DNA from 2 places in the Clostridium cellulovorans 743B genome. Region 2 is predicted to be linked to the other one. Evidence: predicted binding sites of a transcription regulator. Region 2 holds the regulator's gene; the other holds the start of a gene.
What was found. The regulator LexA, encoded in region 2, represses DNA repair genes until DNA is damaged. The targets are predictions, from matches to a motif close to CNAACANNTGTTNG.
Positions count from the first base shown of each region.

Region 1: the regulator LexA is predicted to act here: its motif matches at 4,531-4,544, upstream of uvrB (excinuclease ABC subunit UvrB).

Region 1 covers NC_014393.1:451,497-461,629, forward strand. The annotation lists gene CLOCEL_RS01900 (AAA domain-containing protein) at 1-3,236, shown strand, start outside; gene CLOCEL_RS01905 (M48 family metallopeptidase) at 3,506-4,201, shown strand; gene uvrB (excinuclease ABC subunit UvrB) at 4,559-6,535, shown strand; gene uvrA (excinuclease ABC subunit UvrA) at 6,723-9,542, shown strand; gene CLOCEL_RS01920 (fibronectin type III domain-containing protein) at 10,044-10,133, shown strand, end outside.
Region 2 covers NC_014393.1:2,439,259-2,449,391, forward strand. The annotation lists gene miaA (tRNA (adenosine(37)-N6)-dimethylallyltransferase MiaA) at 1-123, shown strand, start outside; gene hfq (RNA chaperone Hfq) at 179-418, shown strand; gene CLOCEL_RS10225 (methionine gamma-lyase family protein) at 502-1,782, shown strand; gene lexA (transcriptional repressor LexA) at 1,925-2,527, opposite strand; gene CLOCEL_RS10235 (NUDIX hydrolase) at 2,785-3,309, shown strand; gene spoIIM (stage II sporulation protein M) at 3,367-3,984, shown strand; gene CLOCEL_RS10245 (purine-nucleoside phosphorylase) at 4,301-5,116, shown strand; gene CLOCEL_RS10250 (pyrimidine-nucleoside phosphorylase) at 5,154-6,458, shown strand; gene CLOCEL_RS10255 (D-alanyl-D-alanine carboxypeptidase family protein) at 6,555-7,766, shown strand; gene CLOCEL_RS10260 (segregation/condensation protein A) at 7,912-8,667, shown strand; gene scpB (SMC-Scp complex subunit ScpB) at 8,664-9,269, shown strand; gene ytfJ (GerW family sporulation protein) at 9,286-9,711, opposite strand; gene CLOCEL_RS10275 (DUF2953 domain-containing protein) at 9,680-10,133, opposite strand, start outside.

The DNA of each region.
Region 1 (10,133 bases), 2.0 Mb from region 2:
CTTATAAGAATGAATTTAAAGATATTGCTAATGATTTGATGTTTCCTTTAAGCTCTAATGTTGAACAAAGGGAGATAGTACATAGGTTAAGGGATAATTATGGAGTTTTAGTTCAAGGACCACCTGGCACAGGAAAAAGCCATAGTATCGCCAATATAGTATGTCATCTTCTTGCTAATGGTAAGAGAGTCCTTGTTACAAGTCAAAATGCAAAAGCTTTAAAGGTTATAATTAGTAAGCTCCCAGAGGAAATTAAAGCACTTTGTGTGTATCAATTAGGAGAAGATAATACGTTAAAAGAAATTGATTCCTCTATACGAAGGATAGATGAGATGACAAGCAAAAATCCTATGGAGTATATCCGTAAAATTTCTGTTTTAGAGGAAAAGTTGACGAGCATAAGAGAAAATCAAAAGCTCTTAGTGAAGCAGATAAAAGAAATTGAAGAGATTGAATACCAAAAAATAAAGTATAATGGAAGAGTTTATGATATTAGTGACCTTGCAAGATGGTTAGCTAGTGAGGAAAATGAAAATAGCTGGATTGAAGAGGAGATAGATTTAAAGGACAAATGTTTTATTACTGATAATGAAATGATTAGGTTCCAGCATTTGATGGATAAATTGACAAGGGAAGAAGTTGAGAATGTAACTTTATATCTAGAAAATATAGAGCTAATACCTAAAAAAGAAGTGTTTTTAGAATATATTAAAAAATATGAAAGCTTGAAAAAAAGAGAAAAAGAATTCGGGATGATGTTACAAAGTTGGCATGTTCCTGATAACTTTACAATTGACAAAGATATATTTAAAGTTTTAGATTTGGGAGCATATGAAATTAAAAAGATAAAAGATAGCTGGGCATATAAGGTGTTAGGGTACTATAATTCTGGTTCTGTATCAAGAACAGCAATTGATAAGATTTATGTACTTCTAAAATGTGATTTTACAAGATTATTAGAACTGAGAATAAAAGCAGCTGATAAGTTTATATATATTCCAGAAGATATAGAACTAAGCAAGTTGAAGTTTGCTATAAAAAGAGTTAAAGAAGAAGTTGAAGAAAAGAATGGTTTATCTTATGGATATAAATTTACTCACAGAAAAGAATGCAAGATGTTAGCAAAGTGTACTTTAAATAATGAAAAGATATGTGATCTCGAAGGTATAGATTCTGTTCTTGATTATATAGAAGAAAAACTTATAGAGAATAACATTAAGCACTTTTGGAATATAAGTGCTAAAGAATTTAATGGTAAGGAAATAGCAAAGTTTAACTTAGAAGAAATGGCTTACTTAGAGGATGCTTTAAGATACATAGATATGATAGTCATGTGGGAGCATCGATATATAGACAAGATAACAAATTGCTTAGGAGACATAATACCGTTAAATAAGTTGGATTGGTACAATGAGGAAACTTACATAGACATGAAGAATAACTTAATCGTTCTTCAAGAATATTTAGATTATAGAGAAAGTAAGGAGTATATACTTAAATTTAAGCTAAGGCTTTCTGACATAGAATTTTTATCACCTCTTAGGGCAGCCATCGACCCTTTTAATAGTATAGAGTTTAACAAGATATATAAAGAATTTAAAAATTATGAGAAGCTTGTGCCTTTTGTTAAGGAATATAATATATATTACAACAAGCTAAAAGAAAAGTTACCAGTAACCTGTGAAAAGCTTATGAATGCAGAAAATAGAAGTGGATTAAAAAATATAAACAAAGCTTGGATGTGGAAACAGTTGAACGCTTTGCTTAAGAGAATCCATGATTTAGGAATTGATAAGCTTATAGATGCCTGTGAAAAGGAAAATATTAAAGAAAGAGAAGTTATAAAGGAACTAGCTCAAAACAAAGCTTGGTATCAACAATGCTTGAAGACTACGGAGGAAAAGAGAAAGAGCCTTTATTGTTGGTTACAAGCTGTAAAGAAGATTGGGAAAGGTAGAAGTAAATTCTATACAAAATATTTATCCATGGCACAAGAGGAAATGGAAAAATGTAAGGATATTATACCAGCTTGGATAATGCCAATAAATAGAGTTTTCGAGAGTCTAACTGTAAATCAAGAACTTTTCGATGTGGTTATTATAGATGAAAGCAGTCAATGTGATTTATCAGCTACAACACTTTTAATGAGAGGTAAAAGAACAATAATCGTAGGTGATGATAATCAAATATCGCCTCAGATAATCGGTATAGATAACACATTAGTAACTCATTATTCAGAAGCTTATCTAAAAGATATTCCATATAGCAGATGGTTTGATGCTGAAACAAATATATACACCACCGCTCAAAGAGTTTTTCCTACAAGAGTTATGTTAAAAGAACATTTTAGATGTGTCTCAGAAATTATAGGATTTAGTAATGAACTTTGCTATAACAATGAAATAGCACCTTTAAGAGGTAGGGAAGAACAAGGACTTATACCAATAAAAACAGTATTTGTTGAAGAAGGCATTAGAGAATCCAATAAATCTATAAATATAAAAGAGGCAGATACTATAGTAGATCAAATTTATCATTGCTGCAAGGATGAAAAGTATAAAGGAATGACTATGGGAGTTATTTCTATGCTCGGTGAAGAACAAGGGGAGCTTATCCAAGAAAAACTTAGAGAAAAAATTGGAGAAGCAGAGATTATAAATAGAAAGTTAGTTTGTGGAGATGCTTATTCCTTTCAAGGTGATGAGAGAGACATAATTTTATTATCTATGGTTGTTAGTGGAGACTTAAAAACAAGACCACTTACAAAGGATGTAGACATTAAAAGATTTAATGTTGCAGCTAGTAGGGCAAGGAATCAAATGTGGTTATTCCATTCTATAGACATTAAGAATTTAAATCCTCTTTGTGTGAGATATAAGTTACTTAATTACTGCCAAGGTTATCAAGGGGAAAAGGTGATTAATCAAAGGACAGGATTTGTTCAAGATGTTTATGAATTTTTAAATTCAAAAGGTTTTAAGGTAGCTACATTAGCACAAAATAAATATGGAGTAGATTTTCTTATAGAAGATGACAAAAAAACTATAGCAGTTCAATGCTTTGGTGGAGATTTAAAAGATATAGAGGACCAAGATGGCATGGAAAATCAAAAAATTATTGCTACAATGGGGTGGAAAATTTTCAAAGTAAGAGAAAGTGAATTTTACAGAAATCCATCTGGATTAATAGAAAAGTTGCAGAAAGCTACTGTTGAAGTTAGTGGGATAATCGCGTAGAAATAAAATATGATGATTTTGTGTGTCAGTTTAATTTTAAGTTAATCCCAAAATTAATCATTGAAATTAAAGAGTTATGAATACTTATTAAAATTGCTTCCCAAATTATTTTTACTAAAAAAATTTATATATCAAATGGAAAGGTGGAGATTTGTATATTCAAGTTTCCATCTTTTTATTTGCTAGTAATCAATTATTATTTTAATATTGAAAAAAACTTATTTTTGCTATATATTTTATTCATCATATGTTATAGGTGGGGGAAAATAGTGAAGACTATAAAATTAGATAGCAAAGTTTTTACCTATGAAATAAAAAGAAGCAAAAGAAAAACTATAGCTTTGAGAGTAGTGTCAAAGGGTACCATAAAAATATCAGCACCGTTAATGATATCCGTTAAGACTATTGAAGATATTATCAGGGAGAAAACTTCATGGATACTGGATAATGCAAAAAAACAGGAAGAAATAGAGGCAAGATTTAGAAATCGGAATAAAATTCTTTTTTTAGGAAAAGAATACTGTATAGAAAGAGAAATAAATAAGGACAAAACTTTTGACTTTAAAATAGATGGTGAAATCTTTAAAATTATATTTCCAAGAGTGTTAGAGGAACAAGAAGAAAAAGAATTGTTAATGAGATGGATGAAGAATGAATCTCGTAAAATCTTAAAGGCAAGAACTGATTTTTATTGTAAGTTACTAGAACTTAGTTACAATGAAATTCATATAAAAGACCAGAAAACTCTTTGGGGAAGCTGTTCTAGTAAGGATAACATTAATTATAACTATAGGATTATAATGGCACCGATAGAAATCGTAGATTATTTAGTCGTTCATGAAGCATGTCATTTGGTACATAGAGATCATGGTAAAGCGTATTGGAATTTGGTTGGCAGTGTTATACCTGATTATAAGGAAAGAAGAGCTTGGCTTAAGAATAATGGATTGCTACTTAAAATATAAAAGTTTATTTAAATTTCTAAAAGGTAGTGTTTATCTTTTAGAAATTTTTTATCACTACGGAGAAAGTTTTTAGGTTTAAGTATGAATTGTTTTATTAGATGAAATATAATTTAAGGTTTATTGTTCTTAGATGAGAATATAAATAATGAAGTTATATAAGTTCTGTTTATTGAAACTTCTTCTATATTTAAAAATTAGAATGACTTGAAATTGAAATTTTTTACAGTGGCTAAGGTTAAACTAGAGATGCATAGCCACTGTTAAAATTATCAAGAATCATACATCAAAGTACGTTGACATGATAAATATAAAAGAATACAATATAATAAAGAACAATTGTTCGATGAGGTGATTTTTATGGAAGAGTTTAAAATAGTATCAGAATACAAACCCACTGGAGATCAGCCCCAAGCTATAGAAAGCATTTCAGAGAGAGTGCTTGCAGGTGATAAATTTCAAACTCTCCTTGGTGTAACTGGTTCTGGTAAGACCTTCACCATGGCAAACATAATAGAAAAAGTTCAAAAGCCAACATTAGTTCTTGCACATAACAAGACTTTAGCTGCACAGTTATGTTCAGAGTTTAGAGAATTTTTTCCTGATGCAGCAGTTGAATACTTTGTATCTTATTATGATTATTACCAGCCAGAAGCTTATGTTGCACAAACAGATACATTTATAGAAAAAGATGCTTCTATAAATGACGAAATTGATAGATTAAGGCATTCAGCTACTGCAGCACTTTTCGAAAGAAAGGATGTTATAATAGTAGCTTCTGTTTCTTGCATCTATGGACTGGGTAATCCAGACGAATATAGAAAACTTTCCTTGTCCTTAAGAAAGGGAATGGAAAAAGACAGAGATGAGATAATGAGAAAGCTCATCGATATGCAATATGAAAGAAATGATATTAACTTTGTGAGAGCCACATTTAGAGTAAGAGGGGATATCTTAGATATTTTCCCAGCTTCATCTCAAAAAGTTGGAATCAAGGTAGAGTTTTTTGGAGAAGAAATAGATAGAATAAGGGAATTTGATGTTTTGACAGGGCAGATACTTAGAGAGTTAAAGCATGTGCTTATTTTCCCTGCATCCCACTTTGCTTCTTCTAAGGAAACTGTAGAAAGATCTATAGGGAAAATTGAGGCAGAATTAGATGAGAGAGTAAAAGAGCTCTTAGCAGAAGAAAAGCTTTTAGAAGCTCAGAGATTAAAGCAAAGAACCAACTTTGATATAGAAATGATAAGAGAGATGGGATATTGCCAAGGAATTGAGAACTACTCAAGGATTATGGATGGCAGAAATAAAGGAGAACCTCCAAAAACTTTAATAGATTTCTTTCCAGAGGATTTTTTGATGTTCATAGATGAAAGTCATGTAACACTTCCACAGGTTAGAGCTATGTATGGAGGAGATCGTTCTAGAAAGGAAGCTTTGGTTAATTATGGTTTCAGGTTGCCTTGCGCTTATGATAACAGGCCTCTTAAATTTGAGGAATTTGAGGAAAAACTAAAGCAAGTAGTTTTTGTAAGTGCTACTCCTGCAAAATATGAATTTGATCATTCAACTAATGTTGCAGAGCAAATAATAAGACCTACAGGACTTTTAGACCCAATAATCGAGGTAAGACCTATTGATGGACAAATTGATGACCTCTATTCAAGTATACAAGAAACTATAGTTAGAGGTTTTAGAATTCTTGTTACTACGCTGACAAAGAAGATGGCAGAGGATTTAACTGATTACCTAAAAGAAATGGGAGTTAAGACAAATTACCTACACTCAGATGTAACAACTATAGATAGAATGAAAATAATCAAAGAACTTAGAATGGGTGATTTTGATGTGCTAGTTGGAATTAACCTTTTAAGAGAAGGATTGGATATACCGGAAGTTGCATTAGTAGCAATCCTTGATGCTGATAAAGAAGGCTTTTTAAGGTCAAATACTTCATTAATTCAGACTGTAGGAAGAGCTGCTAGAAATGCTGATAGTAAAGTTATAATGTATGCAGATAAGATAACCGATTCTATGAGTTATACGATAAAAGAAACGGAAAGAAGAAGAAAGATTCAGATAGATTACAATGAAGCACATAATATTACTCCTACTACTATCATAAAGGGTATAAGGGATAATATTCAGATATCTACAATAGCTGAAGAAGAAGCTGTATATTTAACAGAAGAAACAATGTCACAAGAAGATTTGAAAAAGAAGATAGCAAGTTTAGAAAAAGAAATGAAGGCTGTAGCAAAAGAACTTCAATTCGAAAGAGCAGCTGAACTTAGAGATGAAATTAATAAGTTAAAGACAATTATGAATAATGACTAAAAAGAAATTGGTAATTATAGCAGATTGATTCGAGGATAGGATTTTAAGGTTAACTGTTAACTTATACAATTATTGAGGCTATTTAATGAATATTTTAATTAATAAGTTAAAGTTAAAATTTAAAATCTTATATTATGAGTCAATTTAAGATTAGAAGTAGATAAACTTTTTATATAGGAGATAAGCTATGCAAGATAAGATAATAGTAAAAGGAGCAAAGGTTCATAACTTAAAAGACGTAAGTGTAACAATACCAAGAGACAAATTTGTAGTATTTACAGGGCTATCAGGATCAGGTAAATCTTCTTTAGCTTTTGATACTATATATGCTGAAGGACAAAGAAGATATGTTGAGTCGTTGTCTTCTTATGCAAGACAGTTCTTAGGACAGATGAACAAGCCGGATGTGGAATATATTGAAGGATTATCACCTGCTATATCAATAGATCAAAAAACAACAGGAAGAAATCCTAGATCTACAGTAGGAACGGTAACAGAGATATATGATTTTTTGAGATTGCTTTATGCTAGAGTTGGAATTCCGCATTGTCCTAAATGTGGAAGAGAGATAACAAAGCAAACTGTAGATACAATGGTAGATAAAATAATGTCCCTTGAAGAAAGAACAAAAATTCAAGTAATGGCACCAATAATTAGAGGGAAAAAGGGAGAACATGTTAAGGTTCTTGAAAATATAAAGAAAAATGGTTTTGTAAGAGCACGTATTGACGGTGAACTTTATGAGCTAGAAGATGAAGAGATAAAGCTAGAGAAAACTAAAAAGCATAATATAGAAGCAGTTATTGATAGATTGGTTATTAAGGAAGGAATCGAGGCAAGACTTACGGAATCAATAGAAACATCTTTAAAGCTTGCTGAAGGTAGAGTACTTATAGATGTAATTGATGGAGAAGAAATGCTATTTAGTGAACATTTCGCTTGTCCAGAATGCAATATCAGCATTGATGAGATAGAACCCAGGTTTTTCTCCTTTAACGCACCTTTTGGGAAGTGCGATACTTGTGATGGGCTTGGAACTTTGATGGAGATAGATGAAGATTTAATACTTCCAAATAAAGAACTGAGTATAATGCAGGGAGCTGTAGCACCTTGGGGAGAAGGTAGGTTAAAAGAAGATTCTTGGGGTTTCTCTGTTCTTACAGCTTTATCGAAACGATATGAGTTTGATTTAAATACACCGATAAAGGATTTACCTAGAGAGGTTGTAGAAGCTCTTCTTTATGGAACTAATGGCGAAAAACTTACGATTTATTACGCTAATGGCTATAAGGATCAATATAATTATGCCTTTGAGGGTGTAGTAAATGAACTTAGAAGAAGATATATGGAAACTGGATCTGATACAATAAAGACTGAAATAGAAAACTATATGAGTGACAACCCTTGTCCAAAATGTAAAGGAGCGAGATTGAAGCCTGAGGTTCTAAGTGTAACTATAAATGGTAGGAACATTTATGAATTTTGTAATATGCCAATAAGAGAAGAATTGGCTTTTATGCAAGGTTTAGAGTTAACTGAAAAAGAAAAGATTATAAGTAATCAGATATTAAAAGAAATAAATGAAAGACTAAAATTCCTTATAGATGTAGGTCTAGATTACTTATCATTATCTAGAAGTGCTAGAACTTTATCAGGAGGAGAGTCTCAAAGAATAAGGCTAGCAACTCAAATAGGTTCAAGTCTTGTTGGTGTTCTTTATATTCTAGATGAACCAAGTATTGGACTTCATCAAAGGGATAATGACAAACTTATAGCTACAATGAAGCATCTTAGAGATATTGGTAATACATTAATTGTTGTTGAACATGATGAGGATACCATAAGAGAAGCAGATTTCATAGTAGATATAGGACCAAGAGCTGGAGAACACGGTGGAGAAATTGTAATCGCAGGAACCTTAGATGAAGTTAAAGATTGCAAGGAATCTATAACAGGTCAATATTTAAATGGAGAAAAAAGAATTGAAGTTCCAGCAGAAAGACGTAAAGGTAACGGTAACAGCATAGTGGTTACTGGTGGCAGAGAAAATAATCTAAAAAATGTCACTGCAGAATTTAAACTTGGAATGTTTACTGCTGTAACTGGAGTTTCAGGTTCAGGAAAGAGTACTTTAGTAAATGAAATCCTTTATAAAGGAATAAATAAGCAATTAAATAGAGCCAAAATAAACCCAGGACAACATAAAGATATAAAGGGTATAGAGAATATAGATAAAATAATAAATATAGACCAGAGCCCTATTGGAAGAACTCCTAGATCAAATCCTGCTACATATACTGGAATGTTTGATCTTATAAGAGAACTTTATGCATCAACCAATGAAGCTAAGATGAGAGGCTATAAGCAAGGACGATTTAGCTTTAATGTAAAAGGGGGAAGATGCGAGGCTTGCAAAGGTGATGGTATAATAAAGATTGAAATGCAGTTTTTATCAGATGTGTATGTGCCTTGTGAGGTTTGTAAGGGCAAAAGATATAATAGAGAAACCTTAGAAGTAAAATATAAGGGTAAAAATATTGATGATGTTTTAAATATGACAGTTGAAGAAGCCTTAGAATTTTTTGAAAACCACCAAAGAATCAAAACCAAGCTTGAAACTTTGATGGATGTAGGGCTTGGATATGTAAGACTTGGTCAACCTTCAACACAGTTATCTGGTGGAGAAGCTCAAAGGATAAAATTAGCTTATGAATTATCTAGAAGAAGTACAGGCAAGACGTTATATATACTAGATGAGCCGACAACAGGTCTTCATACTGCAGATGTTAAAAAACTGATCAGTATTCTTCAAAGACTCGTAGATGGTGGAAATACTGTTATAGTTATCGAACATAATTTAGATGTAATTAAATGTGTAGATAATATAATTGACTTAGGACCAGAAGGTGGAGTCAGAGGTGGAACAATCCTTTGCACTGGAACTCCAGAAGAAGTTGCAGAAAATAAGGGGTCCTATACTGGTCATTATTTAAAGAGAATGTTATAAATATAAAAATATAAATTACAATGCACACCTAGAACTTAGTTTCTAGGTGTTTTTCTGTGGTAATGAAAATACATTAAAGGTTTATGAAGTTATTAAAAATAATATAACCTATAAGCTTTTTTAGAAAAGTATGTATAGATTTATGTATAGATTAAGGTTTAATAAATCCCAAAGAACATGAAGGAGTTAATTAGTATTCAAATAGTAGTTATGTACTCTGATTAAAAACCTACATTACTTTTATCAACTGGGTGCAGGCTAAATGTAAAAATATTGTTGAAACTTGTGTACATAATACGACAAAATGGATAATTGTGATAATTGAAAGAGAGAAAAATTGAGAATTAAAATAAATGAAGTAGGTTTTTAAAAGAAATTCCCTGTAAAATAGTATCTTACCTTATAACTGTGGTATAATATATGATAAAAAGTGGCAGTAAACGACATGCGATTGGTTTCTATTATAATAGTGGAAATAAGATAAGGAGAGTGATGAGATAGATGAAAATTAAGATTTTAAGTAAGAAAGTTAAGATGTTCTTAGGGCTTATTGTGTTGGTCATGTTAATAAATATAAATGCCAATGCTATT
Region 2 (10,133 bases):
TACGCTAAACGACAACTTACGTGGTTTAGAAAAGAAGAGAGAGCTTTTTGGCTAAGTAAAGAAGATTTTGAAGATGAAAATGATATAATTGACAAAATACTTTTTATAACTGCTAATAAATAAAAGGGTTTTAAGTAAATTTATAGAATTACTAACTTATAAGGAGCGTGAATATACTATGAATAAGACAACAAATAATTTACAAGACATATTTCTAAATAGCGCAAGAAAAGGTAGAGTTTGCGTGATAATTCATCTTACTAATGGTTTCCAATTAAAAGGATACGTTAAAGGATTTGATAGTTTTACTGTTATCTTAGATAGTGATGGAAAACAAATGATGATCTATAAACATGCGATTTCAACAATAACTCCAGGAAAACCTTTATTATTCACAAATGAAGGATTTAATGAATAAAAATAGTAAAAAGAACAGCAGTGTTGCTTGTTCTTTTTTTATGTGCTAATATATCTAAGGTGCATGAAGGGAGGAAAAGGTTCATGTTAGAAGCCACAAAAGTTAAACTTCAAAAAGAATTCAATATTAAAAAAGAGGCAATCGATCTTTATGAAAAAGCAATACGCGATGTTGAAGAGCAATTTGCTTTTTATGATGAAATTCGAGAATATAATCAGCTTAAGGTACTTAGAGCTTTTCAAGAAGAGAGAATATCAGATAGCCATTTTACTAATAGTAGCGGTTATGGATATGATGATATAGGTAGGGACTCTTTAGATAAGGTTTATGCAAGAATATTTAATACCGAAGCAGCTCTTGTAAGACCACATTTTGTAAATGGTACTCATGCAATTGGAGCAGCGCTGTTTGGTAATTTAAGACCTAATGATACTATGTTATCTGTTTGCGGTAAGCCGTATGATACTCTTCATAATATAATTGGAATATCTTCAAAGAAAAACATTGGATCTTTGAAAGAATATGGTGTCAATTATAAGCAGCTAGATTTGACTGTAGAAAATAAAGTGGATTTAGAAGCAATTAAAGAAACATTAATAGCTGATAAATCAATAAAGTTAGTACATATCCAACGTTCGACAGGTTATGGTTGGAGAAGAGCATTACTTGTTTCAGATATAGAAGAGATAGTTACCACTGTAAAATCTATAAACAAGGATATAATATGCTTTGTAGATAATTGTTATGGTGAATTCACTGATATAGTTGAGCCTACTGATGTTGGAGTAGACTTGGTTGCAGGTTCTCTTATAAAAAATATAGGAGGCGGTATTGCCCCAACTGGAGGATATATAGCAGGAAAAGCTGAGTATGTTAATCAGGCAGCTTATAGACTTACTATCCCTGGGATTGGTGGGGAATGTGGTTCAACCTTTGGTGTTATGAGATCATTATACCAAGGATTATTCTTAGCACCACATGTTACTATAGAGGCTATAAAATCTTCAGTATTTGCTGCTAGACTTATGGAACTTGCAGGGTTTGAAGTTTTGCCTAGCTATACGGATAAACGTAGCGATATAATACAAGCTATAAAATTCAATTCAAAGGATAAGTTAATTAAATTCTGTAAGGGGATACAAAAAGGTTCGCCTATTGATTCCTTTGTAGAATGTGAACCATGGGATATGCCTGGATATGAGGACCAAGTTATTATGGCAGCAGGTGCCTTTGTACAAGGAGCATCAATAGAATTATCTGCTGATGCACCAATAAGGGAGCCATTTATTGCTTATCTTCAGGGTGGACTTACTTTTGATCATGGGAAAATTGGTGTACTTATATCATTGTCTAATATTTTATAGCTATATGTTTCTATTTTTTAATGCAGAAAGTGCGTAAAAAATAAATTTAATACTAAAACATACCCCCTTATAGTAATAATCAAGAACTATTGCTATAAGGGGGTATATAGATTTTAGAACTATTCAATTTTAAAAATAAATTTTATTTATAGTTTCTAAATATCCCTGCAAGCTTTCCAAGTATAGTACAACTATTAACTATAATAGGGGATAAAAGCTTGTTTTCAGGTTGAAGTCTTATATGATTTTCTTCTCTATAAAAAGTTTTAATTGTAGCTTCACCTTCGATCATAGCAACAACTATATCTCCATTGTTTGCAGTGTTTTGCTTTTCAATTATAGCAAGATCACCATCGCGTATTCCAGCCTCAACCATACTCTCACCAGATACTTTTAGCATAAAAAGTTCTTTATTAGATTTTATAAATTGTGATGGAATAGTAAAAGTATCTTCAATGTCTTCAAAAGCTAATATAGGATTACCAGCTGTAACTTTACCTATAATAGGGATAGAAAGCATTTCTACTTTATTCTCTTTTAATAATTCTATAGCTCTTGGCTTTGAAGGATCTCTCCTAATATAACCACGTTTTTCTAACCTCTCTAAATGACCATGAACAGTAGAGGTTGAACTTAAACCAACTGCTGTACATATTTCTCTAACAGAAGGTGGATAACCTCTTTCTGCTGAAACAGATTTTATGTAATTATAAATTTCCATCTGCTTGTTGTTTTTTTCAACCATTATTTTCACCTCTCAATTAATTGAATTATAACATAGGTAAGATAAAATGACAAACTAATGTTCTGTATTTAGTTTAATATAATTTGGAGTTGTTGAAAATTAATACAACATATTGTAAAATTAAGCTAACTACGAAAGAGGATATGATTATATAAATTATTAATATCTATAAAAATCTTTTTATTAGGATAATGATGTCGGTTTTCGGAAACCTATAAAATATGTAGGTAAAATATTTGAATTTATGAGGTGATTTAATGGATTTAGCTGAGAAAACTATTAGTGAAGAAACGATCTATGAAGGAAAAATAATAAAGTTAAGAAAGCAAAAGGTAGTATTACCTAATGGAAACACTGCAGATAGGGAAATAGTTAATCATCCTGGTGGAGTGGCTATTTTAGCTTTTAAAGATGAAAATACAGTGATTTTTGTTGAGCAGTATAGAAAACCAATAGATAAGGTTACACTAGAATTGCCAGCTGGTAAAATTGAAAAAGGTGAGGATATAAAATTAACTGCTCTAAGAGAATTAGAAGAAGAAACTGGTTATAAATCAAATGATATAACTTATCTTGGAAAAGTATTAGCTTCTCCTGGATTTTGTGATGAATATATACATATTTTCAAAGCTGAGAATCTATACAATGGTAAAGCAGGTTGTTTAGATGAAGATGAGTTTGTAAATGTGCATTATCACTCTTTAGAGGAAGTACAAAAAATGATAAAAGAAGGCATTATCGAAGATGCAAAAACAATTTGTGCATTTGGCTATATAAGGTAATAATATTATTTGCTCTAACATAGATATTAAAATATAAAATATGTTAGGAGCGATAATATGGGAATAAAAAAATTTGATGCATATATAAATAACCATATTAAAGAAAATAAATGGTTGTATCTACTTAGCTTATTATGCATTTGCACTGGAATAGTTCTTGGTATATATAGTGTAAACTATATGGATGATATATTAAAAAAACAATTATGTGCTTACATATCAAATTTTTCTTCTGCTAATGATAAAATTAGCAATATGAATGTCTTTGTTGAATCTTTAAAAAATAATATACCTTTTATACTTCTTATTTGGTTTACAGGACTCACTATTATTGGAGTTCCTTTTATACTGATAATACAACTTATAAAAGGCTTTACATTAGGTTTTACATTCAGTTTTTTTGTTAATGCATTTAGGAGTAAGGGGATTTTATTTTCGCTTTTTGGTATATTACCACAAAATTTAATTTTTGTTGGATTGATGATTTTTACATCGGTGGTAGCTATGAATTTTTCTCTTGCATTGCTCAAAGAAAAAAATGCTTGGAGAGTTAATGTAATTAAGAAGATAAATAAATATACAAGAAATTTAATTGTTATACTCTTATTGATGTGTGTAGGTGCATTTATAGAGAGTTTTGTATCCTCATATCTTTTAAAATTAATAAAATTATGAATAAGAATAACTTTATTGCTTTAGTTATTCTTTTCTTTAAATGCTTTATGATTATTTTATTTTTAGGATACATACTTCCAAAAGTTTTTAATACATATTTAGAACATTTTACTGAGAATACGCGGAATGGGGATTTGTTTGTCATCAGTAAGCAAAATAGAGATATAATTAGCTATGTTATATATTATATTAAGAGTTATTTTTATTAATACTATTGATATAGCTGTATCATTAAACTGAAGATTTGAATTATATAGAACTAGATAAGTTACTTAAGGATATACAAATATACTAAAAGGTGAGGGAGCAGTATAAAATGAAATACAATGTAGTAATGGAAAGTGCAAGTTATATAAAGGATATAGTTAATGAAGAATTAGAAATAGGCATTATTTTAGGTTCTGGACTTGGTAGTTTAGCTTCAGAGGTAATTAACGCTAAAGTGGTAAGTTATTCGGATATTCCTAACTTTCCAGTTTCAACAGTACAAGGTCATGCAGGGCAATTTGTAATAGGGGAGTTATGTGGAAAAAAAGTTATCATGATGCAAGGAAGATTTCATTATTATGAGGGTAATCCAATGGCGGTTACAGCATTACCTGTTTATGTTATGAAAGAACTTGGTATTAAAACTTTGATAGTTACTAATGCTGCTGGTGGAGTTAACACTGAATTTAAACCAGGCAACCTTATGATAATAAAGGACCATATAAATTTCTCTGGAGTTAATCCTCTAATAGGAGAAAATGATGATGAAATAGGTCCTCGTTTCCCAGATATGTCCGTAGCTTATTCAAAGGAACTTATTGAAATAGTCAAGAAAGCTGCTAAAGAAACTAACATTGATATGGTTGAAGGTACATATGTTATGATGAGTGGACCGAGCTATGAAACACCAGCAGAAATTAGAATGCTTAGGATAGTAGGTGGAGATGCGGTAGGTATGTCTACGGTTCCAGAGGCAATTGCTGCGTCACATTGTGGCATAAAGACTATAGGAATATCTTGTATAACGAATATGGCAGCAGGGATATTAGATGTACCACTTAATCATCAAGAGGTAATGGAAACTTCAGCTATGGTTAAGGAACAATTCATAAGCTTAATAAAGAAGACATTAGAATTGCTTTAATTCTTATTCTTAATACAGCATATAGGAGATAACTAATATGAGAATGTACGATTTAATAGCAAAAAAACAAGCAGGATTTGAGCTTAGTAAAGAAGAAATCAATTATTTTATTGAAGGATATACAAAGGGTACAATACCAGATTATCAAGTATCAGCACTTTTGATGGCTATATACTTTAAAAAGATGAATGAAAGAGAAACTGCAGATTTGACCATGGCAATGGTAAATTCTGGAGATGTCTTGGATTTATCTATGATTGAAGGTGTTAAAGTTGATAAGCATAGTACTGGAGGAGTAGGAGATACTACAACTCTTGTATTAACTCCTATGGTAGCTGCGTTAGGAATTCCAGTGGCTAAAATGTCTGGAAGAGGACTAGGTCATACTGGTGGAACTATAGATAAACTTGAAACATTTAAAGGTTTTTCGGTTGAAATGTCAAAAGAAAAGTTTATTGAAGATGTTAATAACATTAAGATAGCCGTTGTTGGTCAAACGGCAGATTTAGTACCAGCAGATAAGAAATTGTATGCCCTAAGAGATGTAACTTCTACAGTAGAAAATATTTCATTAATCGCTTCTAGTATTATGAGTAAAAAAATCGCCTCTGGAGCAGATGCAATAGTGCTTGATGTAAAAGTTGGTGATGGTGCCTTCATGAAGAGTTATGAAGATGCTAAAAATTTAGGTGAGGCTATGGTCTCTATTGGTGATAATGTTGGAAGAAGAACAATAGCTGTTATATCTGATATGGATCAACCTTTAGGTTTGGCTGTAGGAAATGCCCTTGAGGTAAAAGAAGCAATAGAAACTTTAAAGGGCAATGGACCTAAAGACTTATTTGAACTTTGCTTAACATTAGGATCTAATATGGTAATGTTAGCGAATGAATCGTTAACTGAAGCAAAAGCTAGAGAAATGCTATTAGAGACGATAACTTCTGGAGCTGCGATAGCTAAATTAAAAGAATTTATTGCTGCTCAGGGTGGAGATGTCTCTTGTATAGATGATATAAACTTACTTCCAAAAGCTCAGCATATAATTGAGGTTAAAAGTGATAAAGAGGGCTATGTATCTAAGATACACGCACAAGAAATTGGAGTAGTTGCTATGAAACTAGGCGCTGGTCGTGAGACAAAAGAAAGTGTTATCGATTTAGCTGTTGGGGTAGTGTTAAATAAAAAGAGAAATGATTATGTAGAGGTTGGAGATACATTAGCATATATCCATGCTAATTCATTAGAATTAGGTTCTAAGCTAAAAGAGGAATTAGCTTCTTGTTATGAAATATCAAAGGAATATGAAGAAAAGATACCTCTTATTTACGACATAATAAAATAAGTTAAAACCAGACACTTTATGTCTGGTTTTTTTGTGATAATTTTAGATATTAAGGGGAAAATAACTATACAACTTTAATTTTTAGGAGGAAGAATTATGAAAGTAAAAAAGAAGAGATTGATAAGTTTATTTCTGGTATTGATTTCAATTTTTCAGTTATTTGTCCCTAAAGCAGCTATAGTAGTTTTTGCAGAAGAGGCAGCTGTTGAAACTAGTGCAGCGAAAGATACTACTGCTATTAACGTTGAAGCAAACTCAGCTTTACTTATGGAGCCAAACACAGGAAAGGTTTTATATGAAAAAAATATTCATGATAAATATGCACCAGCATCAGTTACAAAAATAATGACAATGCTCTTAGCAATGGAAGCTATAGACAGTGGTAGAATCAAACTTACAGACACAATAACTGTAAGTGAAAATGCTAAGAAAATGGGTGGCAGTTCTATGATTTTAGAGACTGGGGAAGTGAGAACTGTAGAAGAAATAATAAAAGGGATTGCAATTGCTTCAGGAAATGATGCTGCAGTAGCTATGGCAGAATACATAGGGGGTTCAGAAGAAAACTTTGTTGTAATGATGAATAAGAAATGTGAAGAACTAGGAATGAAGAATACGACCTTTAAAAATTGCACAGGATTGAGTGCTGATGGACATTTAAGTACTGCTTATGATATATCATTGATGTCAAGAGAACTTTTAAAACACCCAACAATATTGAAATATTCTAGTATATATATGGAGACTATTTCTGAAGGTAGAAAGACTCCAATTGAACTTGTAAATCATAATAAGCTAGTAAGATTCTTTAAGGGTTGTGATGGTCTTAAAACTGGTTTTACAAGTGAGGCAAAGTATTGTATCAGTGCCACAGCTACAAGAGATGGTGTTAGAATGCTTTCGGTAATAATGGGTGCACCGACCTTTAAAGTGAGAAATAGGGACGCTTCTATGCTTATGAATTATGGCTTTTCAAAATTTGAAAGCAAAGTTATCGTTAAAAAGGATGATGAAGTAGATAAGGTATCATTTGATAAAAAAGGTGATAAGTTCTTAATGGCTAAGAGTTGTGATGAAGTAAGGGTAGTTGTTGAAAAAGGTGGTAATATTGAAACAACTAAAAAGATAATCTTAAATGATAATCTTAAGGAAATAAAACAAGGTCAAATGATTGGTAAATGTGAATTTTATAATGGAGATGTACTTGTAGGAACAGTTAACATATATAGTGACAGGGATATTAAAGGTAATAATTTAATAAATAATATCAAGGAATTTTTTACGGGTATTTTTGAACACGCTGTATAAAGGTTTACAAGCTAATAGAAAATCTAATATATAGTTTTTCTCAAACTCACAAATATGATAAAATATTTGTGAGTTTTTATTTTTTAAGTTACATAGTATAATGAGTTAAGAAAAACACTTTATATAAGATATAGGTGGTATAGTAATGGCGTTGAATATTAAACTTGAAAATTTTGAAGGTCCCTTTGATCTTCTATTGCATTTAATTAAAAAGAATAAAATGAATATCTATGATATAAAGATTTTAGATATAACTAATCAGTATCTAGAGATAATACGAACTATGAGCGAAATGGATTTAGAACTTACTTCTGAGTTTATAGTTACAGCAGCAACATTAATTGAAATAAAGTCATCAATGTTGTTGCCTAAGGATAAGGAAGAAGAAGAGGAAGAGGAGGAAAATTCAACTGACAATTTGATTAAAAAGTTGATTCAGTATAGAAAATTTAAAAGTGCCGCGGGGTATCTTAAAGAAAGAGCTACATCCTTTGGACAGGTATATACAAAGAAACCTGAAATAATAGAAGAGAAAAAAGGTGAAGTAAAACTTGAAGATCTTTTGAAAGAAGTAACGATGATAAGTTTATATAATCTTTTTCATCAGCTCATGATTGATTATAGCGAAAAAATGAATCTGCATATCATTGATAAAGAAATAAAGATAGATGTATATAAAGTTGAAGATAAAATGGATATGTTTAAGGAGTTCTTTAAAGTTAATAAAACTATGAATTTTAGTTATATAGTCAAAGGTTATAAGGATAAAATTGAAGTTGTTGTAGCATTTTTAGCTGCTCTTGAATTGGCTAAGTTAAAAGAAGTTAAGATACTCCAAGAAGAAAACTTTAAGGAAATTTACTTAGAGCGAATTACAACTGGAGAGGAAATTGAAATATGAGAGATAACATGAATCAAATTGAATTTATAGACAATGAAGAAGAAAGCAGATTATTTTCAATTATCGAAAGTTTGCTTTTTGTCAGTGGAGAGCCTTTAAATATTAAACAGATTTCAGAGATAATAGAATGTAGTTATAGTAAAACCCTTGCATTATTAGAATCCTATGGTGAGGAATTATCTAATTCAAAACGAGGTATCAAGCTTATGATGTTAGAAGATAATTATCAGCTTGTTACAAAAGAAGAAAATGCAGAATTCATACAAAGATTATTAAAAACAAATAGCAGACAATCTTTATCGCAAGCTGCGTTAGAAACATTGGCTATAATAGCTTACAAGCAACCAATTACTAGAGTTGACGTAGATGAAATAAGGGGAGTTAAGTCTGATAGAGCTATTTATACTCTTGTAGAAAAGAAGCTTATAAAGGAAAGTGGTAGAATGGATATACCAGGACGTCCGATATTATATGCAACTACTGATGAATTTTTGAGGTATTTCCAGTTAGAAAATTTAAAACAGCTTCCTAATTTAGAAGAGTTAGAAGAATTAATAGCTATTGATGCAGATGTTGATATAGATAATGGTGAAGAAGAATAATAAGGTTTAAACCTTATTATTCTTCTTTTGTATTTTTAGTGCTTTCAGTTGCAGATTTGTCTTTATTAAATGTCTTCTTTATGAAATCAAGTATATCTGGTACAGTATCAATGAGTTTTTCAACGCTGTCATTAAACTCTAGAGGCATTAATCTAAATTTATCACCTCTTACGATTAAAAAGCCTACTGGCTTAATGGAAACTCCAGCACCAGAACCACCACCAAAAGGCATAGAGTGAACTTTTTCTTTGTATTCTGGGCAGTGTTTAGTTGAATATTCACCACCACCAGATCCAAAACCTAAAGAAACTTTTGAAATTGGCAGAATTGTTGAACCATCTCCAGTGACAATAGGATCACCAATAACGGTGCTTACATCCATCATTTCTCTTAAGTTTTCAATAGTACATTTAAGTAAATCGTTTATTGGATGATCTTCCATAGTAATCTCTCCTTGAATTTATTTTTGAATTTGAAATTAGAATCTTATAGGCATAAAAAGCTATATATGTAATCTTGGCAAAATTTATAATAAATATACATGAGAAATTAAAAGAAATTTCTTCTTTATTAAAGTTTGGAATTATTTTAAATGAATAATCTTTTATGTGTACTAAAAATTCAAAGAACTTATATATAATACAATGCATTGAACAAATGGACCAGTAAGCCATTGCTGTATTATATGGATCTTGAAGTCCATAATTAAAATTCATATGCAATTTCCTTATAGTAAATACTTTTTTAAACTTTCCGTGCAATTTAAGTACTGTCGGGATTGATAAATTTTCATTAATACGATCCATAATTGCTTTTTTCTTTTTAGATGCATTCTTCTTTTCTTTTTTCTTCTTAGTTTCTATA